2 regions of the Lysinibacillus sp. 1 U-2021 genome follow, and region 2 is predicted to be linked to the other one. Evidence: riboswitches for the same ligand, from Rfam matches in the RefSeq annotation. Region 2 holds a riboswitch; the other holds the start of a gene.
The links. Region 2 has a riboswitch for cyclic di-AMP ahead of QH639_RS24335 (APC family permease). Riboswitches for the same ligand answer to the same signal wherever they lie in the genome.
Positions count from the first base shown of each region.

Region 1: it holds a riboswitch for cyclic di-AMP, as region 2 does, so the genes downstream of both, QH639_RS10195 (TrkH family potassium uptake protein) here and QH639_RS24335 (APC family permease) in region 2, are expected to answer to the same signal.

Region 1 is NZ_CP123966.1:2,004,654-2,010,311, forward strand. It holds gene QH639_RS10185 (NfeD family protein) at 1-970, opposite strand, end outside; gene rpsU (30S ribosomal protein S21) at 1,283-1,456, opposite strand; cyclic di-AMP (ydaO/yuaA leader) riboswitch at 1,710-1,851, shown strand; gene QH639_RS10195 (TrkH family potassium uptake protein) at 1,968-3,305, shown strand; gene QH639_RS10200 (potassium channel family protein) at 3,331-3,987, shown strand; gene QH639_RS10205 (manganese catalase family protein) at 4,034-4,603, opposite strand; gene QH639_RS10210 (spore coat protein CotJB) at 4,628-4,891, opposite strand; gene QH639_RS10215 (spore coat associated protein CotJA) at 4,884-5,111, opposite strand; gene deoC (deoxyribose-phosphate aldolase) at 5,247-5,658, opposite strand, start outside.
Region 2 is NZ_CP123966.1:4,569,712-4,575,369, reverse strand. It holds gene QH639_RS24335 (APC family permease) at 1-1,694, opposite strand, end outside; cyclic di-AMP (ydaO/yuaA leader) riboswitch at 1,813-1,962, opposite strand; gene QH639_RS24330 (PepSY domain-containing protein) at 2,176-2,700, opposite strand; gene QH639_RS24325 (PepSY domain-containing protein) at 2,791-3,462, opposite strand; gene QH639_RS24320 (HAMP domain-containing sensor histidine kinase) at 3,459-4,754, opposite strand; gene QH639_RS24315 (response regulator transcription factor) at 4,744-5,439, opposite strand; gene QH639_RS24310 (hypothetical protein) at 5,558-5,658, opposite strand, start outside.

The DNA of each region.
Region 1 (5,658 bases), 2.4 Mb from region 2:
CACCTGCCAGTATCAGACTTAGTACTATTAAGACACCACCTAAAATACCAATAATTCCACCGGGGACAAAAAACTCTGCAATTAAAAGGGCTAAGCCAACAATAAATAACAATAATGTTTCATATCCCGCAAAGCCGGCCACCATATGTCCAAAGAAAAATAAACCAAGTGCTGATAAGCCCATTATACCTGGAACACCAAATCCTGGCGAATAAAGCTCCATCACAAGTCCTAAGCTAGCGATAGACAATAGAATAGGTACAATGATGGGATTTGTAATAAAACGAGCTAACTTTTCAGAAAAGGTTGGTTCAATGGGAACAACATCACTACCATTCAAGTTGGTTACTTCTAAAAGCTCCTGAAAATCTTTAACCGTCCCTTCAGAATATTTAACCTTTGCTGCCTCTGAGGCTGATAGGGTTAACAAATTCTTTCCGCCAGCACGGTATTCTGGTAGTTCATAGTTGGTATCTGCCATTGCTAATGCATATTTAGGGTCGCGCCCTGACGTTTCTGCTGCTGCTTTCATTTGAGCAAGCCAAGCGCTATTGGCCTTTAGGTCGGCTGCATTACCTGCTGAATCGATAACTGCTGCTGCACCAATTGTTCCATTTGGAACCATGTAGATCTTATCCGCATGTAAGGCTAAAAACGCTCCTGCTGAGTGCGCATCCTTATTAATATAAGCAATCGTTTTTATTTGCGTTGCATCCATAAGCATGGCGATATCGCTTGCTGCATTCACAAAACCGCCAGGCGTATGTATTTCTAAGATAATTGCCTCTGCATTGTTTTCTTCAGCCTCTTTAAAAGCTCGTTCTAAAAATGCATGAAGTCCTCGCTCTACTTCATTACGAATCGGAACATGATAAACCTTATTACTGGCAAAAGCCGAAGTTAATGGAAACGCTAACAAAAAAGTCATCCATATCACTAGTAAATAGCTGAGGATTCTCCGTTTTCGCATCTTTTCCCCTCCCTTCTAACATGCCTCTCCTCTGTATATACGGTCAATCATGCGAAAAGTTTCACAAATCTTAAAAATTTATTCACTTATTTATCACTAGATCTAATCCCAATTATCAACACTTAGTATGCGAAAAAAAGCCGAATGAAATCATTTTGATTCATTCGGCTTTTTCATATGTACGTAAAGTTGAGCAATGTAAAATACCTGAAATTAATCAAAAATGTGATTAATTTCAGGTATAACTTTGTCTGCTCAGTGAATCATACAATTGCGTGTTATGAACGTAGGGATTTTTAATGGGAAATTAAATTACCACTTACGTTTACGTGCAGCTTCTGATTTCTTTTTACGTTTTACGCTAGGTTTTTCGTAGAACTCGCGCTTTCTAACTTCTTGAATTGTACCACTTTTTGATACAGTACGTTTGAAGCGGCGAAGAGCATCTTCAAGCGATTCGTTTTTGCGAACGACAGTTTTTGACATCTCTCTTTCCCTCCCTCCGAACACACGTCAATACACAATTAGGCAAATCACCTTCTGTTGTGTACTAAAAAATTATATCGTATTGTCTAATAATGGTCAATAGAAAGTATGCGAAATTATCAAGTGAATTTTTGGTTTTATTTTTGCTCGAATTATTCATACACAATTCGCCCACAATAAAAATAATTACATTTTCTTAACAATTAAGGGGTTTACAAAAAATAGAATAAGGGCGTAGAATAAATCACATTCAATTTCATATCGGCCAAATCTCAACTATTTGAGAACGGAGGAACCAATCTTTTGGGGTTAATTCTGCTTTAGCAGAAGGGATGAGAAAGCTCTTTCGCCATCCTACCCGTCAGCTAACTTCGTCGGCTAAAGCGAAGGAGGTCGTTATTGACCACCATTATTAGCATGCTTTCTACCCTTTTCATGCTCTAATCGTAGGTCTTTTTATTATGCCATCTAACAAACAGTTGTTTACTATTCAGAATTGAGGAAAAATTAAATGAACAATTTTAAAAGAGCATTAAATCCTCCCAAAGTTCTTGTATTGGGCTTTGCCCTCATCATTGCCATAGGTACGTTTCTTTTAACAATGCCATTTTCTACTGAGGATGGGAAGGGTTTGCCCTTTTTAGATGCTTTATTCACTGCTACATCAGCTACTTGTGTCACAGGTTTAATTGTAGTCGATACAGGTGATACCTTCTCTACTTTTGGCGAAGTGGTTCTTTTATTCTTAATCCAAATTGGCGGTTTAGGATTTATGACATTTGCCACATTATTATTTTTGCTGCTTGGAAAGAAAATTTCATTAAAAGAAAGACTGCTGCTTAAAGAAGCATTTAATAATATCTCCATTGCTGGTCTTGTTCGATTAGTGAAAAGAATATTGCTCTTTACAGCATGTATTGAAATAATCGGTGGTCTTATTCTATCCATTCGTTTTTCTTTTGATATGCCTATTAGAAAGGCCCTTTATTTTGGGTTTTTTCATGCCATATCCAACTTCAACAACGCTGGCTTCGATTTAATGGGTGGCTTTAACGGAATGACTGCCTATGTTGATGATCCCTTTGTTGTTTTCACCATCTGTACTCTTATTACAATCGGCGGATTAGGCTTTATTGTGATGAATGAATTATATGAATATCGTGTGACTAAAAGGCTTTCTGTCCATTCAAAAATAGTCTTAGTAACGACACTTTTGCTAACTGTTAGTGGAACCATTTTGATATTTTTGTTTGAGTATGGCAACCAAAAGACACTGGGACCATTATCCGAATGGGGTAAAGTGTTAGGTTCCCTTTACCAAGCGGTTACACCACGAACTGCTGGCTCCAATACACTGGCTATTGGGGACTTAACGCATTCTACATTATTTTTAATGATTCTTTTCATGTTTATTGGGGCAGGCTCTGGGTCGACTGCTGGAGGTATTAAAATCACAACCTTTGCTGTTTTAGTAGCTACTATGTGGTCACAAATTCGAGGAAAAGAAGATGTCGTTCTCTTTAAACGTAGAATTGTTACTGAAACTATCTTAAAGGCTTTGACGGTTACAATGTGTGGAGGATTAATTGTTATAGTCGTGACGATTCTTCTCAGTATCACGGAACAGCATCATAGCTTTATGATGTACTTATTTGAGGCTACCTCTGCGTTTGGTACTGTTGGTCTTTCGATGGGCCTAACTCCAGAGCTAACACCTGCTGGTCGTCTTCTTCTGATTATTACAATGTTCGCAGGAAGAGTAGGACCACTAACCATTGCTTTTGCCATTGCAAAACGAAGAAAAAAAGAGAGTTTCCGCCACCCAAAAGGAAATATTATGATTGGATAACCAAATGAGAGGAAGACAGAACGCTATGACCATTAAACAATACGCTGTGATTGGCTTAGGTAGATTCGGAACAAGCGTCGCTCGCAGATTGCATGAAGCTGGACAGGAAATATTAGGAATTGATATAAATGAAGAAAGAGTAGAGGATGCCGAACCCTATGTGACTCACGCTGTGGTAGCAGATACAACAGAAGAAAAAGCCTTAAAATCGATTGGTATTGGTAACTTCGATTGTGTTATCGTGGCGATCGGTAATGATATGCAATCTAGTATTTTAACCGTCTCTTTATTAAAAGAGCTAGGGATCAAAAAAGTGATTGCAAAGGCACTTGGTAAAAGACATGGGCAAGTGTTAGATAAAGTAGGAGCTGATTGGATTATTTACCCAGAAAGAGATATGGGTGAACGTGTGGCTAATCAACTCCTATCCCCAAATATGTTGAATTATATCGAATTATCAAAGGAATACAGCATTGAAGAAATTATGATTCCTTCCAAAATGGCTGGACAAAACCTTCGTGATTTAGACTTGCGCGCAAAATATAACGTCAGTGTAATTGCAATTGTGCGCGAAGGAGAAATTATTATCTCCCCTTCTCCTGAGCAAATTATTGAAAAGGAAGATTTATTAGTAATGATTGGTCATCGAAAAGATCTTAGCTTATTCTCAAATATTCAGTAACCACAAAAAGGCTGTTTCAAGCTCAACTTGATACAGCCTTTTTGTCTTAGAAAACTTTCTTTTGATCTCTATCATCTTTTAAAATTTCAACAGCCTCTCTGAAGCGTTGGGAATGAACAATTTCCCGTTCACGTAAAAACTTCAAACTATCATTTAAATCCGTGTCATCTGATAAGTCAATAATCCATTGATATGTGGCACGTGCCTTTTCTTCAGCTGCAATATCCTCATACAAGTCCGCGATAGGGTCGCCCTTTGCTTGAATATAGGTTGCTGTGAATGGTACACCTGAGGCATTTTGATAAAATAGAGCCCGATCGTGATTTACATAATGATCACCCAAACCAGCTTCTTTCAGCATTTCTGGTGTTGCATCTTTTGTTAGCTTATAAATCATCGTGGCAATCATTTCTAAATGTGAAAATTCCTCTGTTGCTATATCGGTCAATAACCCTACTACTTTGTCAGGAATCGTATAGCGCTGATTCATGTAGCGTAGAGCTGCTGCCAGTTCCCCATCCGCTCCTCCATATTGTTCAATTAAAAACTTTGCAAGCATTGGGTTACATGTACTAACTTTTACCGGATACTGGAGTTTCTTTTCATAATACCACAAAGATTTTTCCTCCTAGTCTTTTGTTTAGACTTGCCATGGCCATGGTGTATCAATCCAGTTAAAAGGATAATTCGAATAGCTTCTCCCAAAATTCATGAGTGGTCCATACTTTTGCTCAAAATCAATTTTAAGTTTCATACTTTTCTCTGTATTTTCATTAAATTGCTGAATAGCGTCATAATCGTGCGGATGAGTGTCTAAATAGAGGTTTAATTCAACAATGACGAAATCAATTGCTTGTATTTCTTCTAATTGCTTATAAAATTCGGGCGGCATCTTTTTAGTCATGCTTCCTCCCTCCTTTTAGGGGAAATGGATATGGGCTAAACAACTGTGGCCATAGTGTACCCGCCATTAGCGCTTCTCTTGCGGTTGGAAATTGTGGAAGTCCAGGTGGTTGAAAACCCATATATAATTGTGGGGGTGTTGCATAATATTTAACTTCTATAGGCTTACAAGGATCAAAGGGGCTAATATAGGGCCTCCAAGACTTATACTGTGTAAACATGACATCCTCCTTTCTGTATTTACATTCATCAGTGGAGTATATGTGCATAGAAAATTATTATGCTGATTAAACACAAAGAAGCCATAAGCTCATGTCAATGTACACATGAGCTTATGGCGCTATAAAAAGATAATATTAATAGTTGGAGTCGGCAATTAAACCATTCATAATAGCTACACCAGAGCTAGCCCCAATACGAGTCGCACCTGCTTCTACCATTTTTTTCATGTCCTCTAAGCTACGAACACCACCTGATGCTTTTACACCAAGTTCTGGACCTACAGTTTTACGCATCAGCGCGATATCCTCTGCTGTTGCTCCACCAGTAGAAAAACCTGTAGATGTTTTCACATAGTCAGCACCCGCTGCTACAGCTAACTCACATGCTTTCACTTTTTCTTCGTCTGTTAGTAAGCATGATTCAATAATGACTTTTACAAGTGCGCTATCTTTAGCTGCTTCTACCACAGCTGCGATATCTGCCTGTACAAGCTCATAGTTTTTATCTTTCAACGCACCGATATTAATAACCATATCTACTTCTTTT
Region 2 (5,658 bases):
ATAACAACTGTAACTTTATGACCTGTCTTCGTACATTGATGTTCTACTTTATCAATAAATTTAATTAATGGCTGTGTAATGCTGCGATATGGTGAATAGTAGGTAACTAATCGTACATCAGGTTGCCAGGCGTTCCACTTCTCTTCAAAAGCTTTTGCATCTGCTTGATCGAAAGCTACGTAAAAGGCTATCACTTTATCAACCTTAAGTGATTTGGCATAATGTAGGGAGTTTTCAACCACCTTTGTTATACCAGCTACTGGCACAATGAAAACATTCCCCTCAATAGTAGCCAGTTCCTCATGATTTAATCTTAACTGTTCTCCAACAGCTTGATAATGTTGCTTAATGCGATGGAATACAAAAATAATAATTGGTAAAAAGATAAACACTGGCCATACTTGAGGCATTTTTGTCACAAAAAACATCATTGCCACGATGAAAGAGATAGCAGCCCCAATTGTATTGATTGTAAATCTTGCTACCCAGCCTTTAGGTTTTTCGTGCCACCATTTTCTCATCATTCCCGTTTGCGCTAATGTAAAGGGAATAAATACGCCTACTGCATAGAGCGGAATTAAATGCTCTGTGGCCCCGTCAAAAAGGATAATTAAAAAAATGGCTGCAATACCTAGCATTAAAATACCATTTGAATAGCCAAGACGGTCCCCACGAATTTGGAAAATTCGTGGGATAAAACCATCCTTCGATAAATTCACAGCAAGCAAGGGAAAAGCTGAGTATCCTGTGTTTGCGGCAAGTACTAAAATCATTGCCGTAGTCCCCTGTACAATATAATAAAGGAAATTCCGACCAACACTAGCTTCTGCTAGTTGGGAAACGACTGTTGCTTCTGCTGTTGGTGCAACGCCATAAAAATAAGCTAGACTAACAATCCCGATGAATAAAACGGCTAAAATGGCACCCATTGCTAAAAGCGTTTTAGCAGCATTATTTGGAGCAGGATTTCTAAAATTAGGTATGGCGTTAGAAATAGCCTCTACTCCAGTTAACGCTGAGCTTCCTGAAGCAAATGCCTTTAATAAAATAAATAGGCTAATCCCTGCCACTGGTGTGCCAATCTTTGGATGTAGCTCTGCAGGCACCTGTCCAGTTGCCACATTATAGAGCCCAATCCCGATTAGCAACAGCATAACGCCTACAAATAGATAAACTGGGTACGCCAAGATAGAAGCTGACTCTGTTACACCTCGCAAGTTTAAAATCGTTAAGAAAATCACAAATATAATAGCAATGGGTACATTATAAGCATGAAGACTTGGAAATGCAGATGTAATGGCATCTGTCCCGGCCGACACACTTACTGCTACCGTTAAAATATAATCAACAAGCAAAGAACCCCCTGCAACAAGACCTGCATTCACGCCTAAATTTTCTCGTGATACGACATAGGCGCCTCCCCCATGTGGATAGGCGAAGATAACTTGACGATAGGATAAAATCAGTGCCACGAGTAGAATAACCACTCCAGCGGCAATAGGTAAAGAATACCAAAACGCCATTGCACCTACCGTCATTAGGACAATTAAAATTTGTTCTGGTCCATAGGCTACTGATGACAATGCATCTGACGATAATATGGCCAGTGCCTTTGTTTTACTGAGCTTTTGTTCCCCTAACGCATCGGATCTTAATGGTTTGCCGATTACATAACGTTTGAATGAGGATTTCATTGATAAACACCTTCTAGTTTCATAGAATGTGTTTCGCCTTTCTAAATTACATCAAAAAACGCCTACAAGTCATCACTAAATAAGACTTGTAGACGCTCATCCGTCTGCCAAGCTCCACTTTTCTGCTCTTAACGCTTACGAGGTTAGCTGTCGGATTCGGGCCTGAGTAGCCCTACTCCTCCACAAGGAAGAGATTCACCCCAAGAATGGCTATGCCATCCATCAAAATTGGTTCCCCCGCGTTTAGTTGCTTCAGCGATTTAGAAATTTGAAACTTTTATAATGATGTCATATTACGCCTGCTAATTAAAAAAGTAAAGAAGAAAATTTTTCTCTTTTTTGAGTAAAAGCATAGGCTTTTTTTGAACATATAAATAATCGCTTCTTAAAGAAAATTTCCTGAATACCTAGTCAAAACCCACAATATAAACAATAAAAACTGCCTTAAAGGTATATTCTACCTTCAAGACAGCTCATTATATTAGTCATCAAAGCCTTGTTCAAAGTCGATAATGTTCCCAGAGACTGCATCCACATCTACTTCGTATTCATATTGACCGTCTTTCAGTTCAATTTCATATACACCATCATCAAGCTTAATTTTTGTCACTTTACCCTTTGCTTTTGTTTGGGCTGTCTTGATAGCCTGCTCTTTTGTAATTATTTTTGTTGTAGCAGTCGTAGCAGGAATATGATCATCCCAATCATCGTCATCTAGACGTTCCTTTTTCTGCTTGAGCAATTTTCCACTATAAGCATCAAATTTTAAATCATATTCTTCTGTATCTTTATACACCTCTACTTCATAAATAGAGCTAAACTGATTTTGGTCAAATTCGATATTGGCAACTGTACCATCCACTACCGCTAGAGCTTTCTTCTCAATTTCCTGCATGGATAAGACCTTTTTTTCTTGGGCATTTCCTGATAATAAAGTCGTCGAGCCAATCGCTGCACCCACTCCCAGTGTCATTACTAGTGCTGGAATCATGATCATTTTTTTCATGTTCATCTCTCCTTTGTTTTATCTAAACTTAGCTTACCAAGTGAAGATGATAGAACTATAAGAGAAACATTAGAATTTCATGAGAATGATTTAATGATCGTCATCCCATGTTACAGACAGTACTTTTCCTGAAACAGCATGAATTTGAAATGTAGCTTCGTCCTCCTGCGTTTCAATCTCAACTAAATAATAACCACCCTCTGAGGTTTCTTCAAAATCAACTGAATCCACTTCACCCTTTAATTGCTTAAGAGCTATTTGAATGGCCTGTTGCTCAGTTATAATAGGCTCTTCGATAGGTTGTTCTTGTGGCTCAACCTTTTTCTCAGCCAGTAGTTCGCCAGTATAACCATCAAACGTTAAATCCTTTTGAATTTCCTCATTTTCAACACGTACAGTGTAAATGGAGTCTGTAAGCATAACGCTTTCTACATCTCCATATTCCTTTTTAACCATTTGTCTGATCTGCTTTTCTGTTAATAGTAATTTACTATGTCCTTCTTTCAGGATAAGATCAGTCACCTGTTGTGTCGTAACATCGAGTATAGCTGCATACTTGACATCGTCACGCGTAAAAAGCATTTCAAAGGTATTTCCTTGTTTTTCAACCTGTGTAACATGACCATTGTAGATAGTCTCAATATGCCGAATAGCCTGCGCTTCACTAAGAGGTTGAACGTAAAAATAACGATGTTGAACAAACCAAATTACTCCACTACAAAAAAGGATAATAACAACAATTACTAACATCCACTTTTTCATTGCTGTTCCTCCTTTGGTATACATAAAGTAAAGCTTGAGCCTTCCCCAAGCTTACTTTTCACATCTATCGTTATACCTAATTGTTGTGCCAGTTCATGCGCTATTGCTAGCCCTAGCCCTGAACCTCCTGTTTTACGATTACGATCCTCTGTTACACGATAAAAACGCTCAAACAAATGAGGAATATGCTCGACTGGAATACCCATACCAAAATCTTGGATGGTAATACGTACTTGATTGGTTGTTTCGGTGACTTGAATACGTACTTCATCCTTACTATATTTCCTAGCATTATCCAGCAAAATAAAAAGTAGTTGCTTCAATATTTTTTCATCACTATAAATAAATTTTGGAATCTGCGCATCAATTCTAAATGTTCGATGATAAGCCTGTTCCATTTGTGAAGCTACTTTATTTAAGAAAGGGGCAAGCTCTAGTTGTTCGAAATGAACGTCCAATTGCTCTTTGTTTTTAGCTAGTTCTAGCAATTGCAACACCATTTCATGCATACGAGATGATTCATTGGCAATGGCTTGTAAGGATTCCTGAGCAACCTCCCGATTATCAAAACCCCTTCTTAGGAGGAGTTTTGCATAACTTTCAATGACAGTTATAGGGGTTTTTAACTCATGGGAGGCATTTGATACGAATTCTTGTTGCTTTTGATAATGTTGTTCAAGCTTCTCCATCATCATATTAAAAGTACGGTTAATGTTTGTTAACTCGTCGCCACCTTTTTCTGTAGTATCTATTTTTTCATATTTCCCAGTAGATGCACTTTTGCGCATGGTCTCATTTAAACGTTCTAGCGGTAATAAAATAAGTCGCCCAAGTACCAAGCTCGCTAGGAAAATTGGAATCGTTGCCACGACAGATACAACAACTAAGATGACCTTTAACAAATCTAATGTCCGTTCTACTTCTTCCATAGATTGCTGTAATGTTATATCCACTACCGTTCCGTCGATCCAAATAGCAGGCATAGTGTAGGTAATGGCAGGGACTTCTTGCATTTCAAGGGTAGCTTGAACCTTTGTTTTCAAGCGTTCACCATCATAAATATAAACAGCACCCTCTGTGGGCATATAAGCTCTTAATACTTGCTGTAGGTTGGTTTGTGCATTTAACTGACTCAGTGTAGAGCTTAAATCATTTGCCCGTGACTGGAGCTGATTATATTCCGTATCATAGGCAAATTTCTCATACAACAAATAAATTCCACTATTTGTTGCCACTACAATAACTAGCATAAGCAATGTTGTTAGTAGATGAATTTTTGTTTTAAGTCTCATAACGATGTTCCTTTAGCACATATCCAACACCTCGAATTGTCTGAATAAGAGGTGTTGGATTAGCAGCCTCAAGCTTTTGTCGGACATAACGTATATAAACATCCACAACATTTGTATCCCCATAATAATCATAGCCCCACACAGCCTCTAATATTTGCTCCCTTGTCAGTACCTGTTTAGGATGCTTTAGTAAATAGAACAACAAATCATACTCACGAGGTGTCAGCTGAATTTCCTTATCAAAATATACAACTTCCCTTGTTTGCTCGTTTATCGATAAATGGCCAAATGTAAGTGCAACTTGCTTTGGACTCACCTTCTGCGAAAACCGTAATGCATTGCGAATTCGTGCCAGTAGCTCCTCAATTTCAAAAGGCTTTGTCACGTAATCATTGGCTCCTAAATCCAAGCCCTTTACCTTATCCTCTACTTCACTTTTGGCAGTTAGCATGATAACAGGTGTTTGGGATTCTGTTGCACGAATACGCTTTAGCACATCAATACCACTCATCTCAGGTAGCATGATATCAAGTAAAATTAAATCCCATTGCTGCTCACGGTATTGTAGTAAGCCTTCTGCTCCTGTATGGGCCATCGCTGCCTCATATCCTTCAAATTGAAGCTCCAGTTGTAGCACTCTCGCAATATTTTCTTCATCTTCTATAATTAAAATTCGATGTGTCATGTCGAATCCGTCCTTCGCCTTTTCTTTTCATCGTATACGATACAAGTGGTGAAAGTCTAATTAGAAAATGATGAGAAAGACAATACATTTCTTTTTTTGACACAGAGTATGTCTTTAACTAATAAACTTTTGGTAAAAAGCTGTATATATCCCTTTTCTGAAAAATCCCTGAGCTTACTTTAGCAACTTTTTTGCCATTTAAACGGCTTGGAAAGGGAA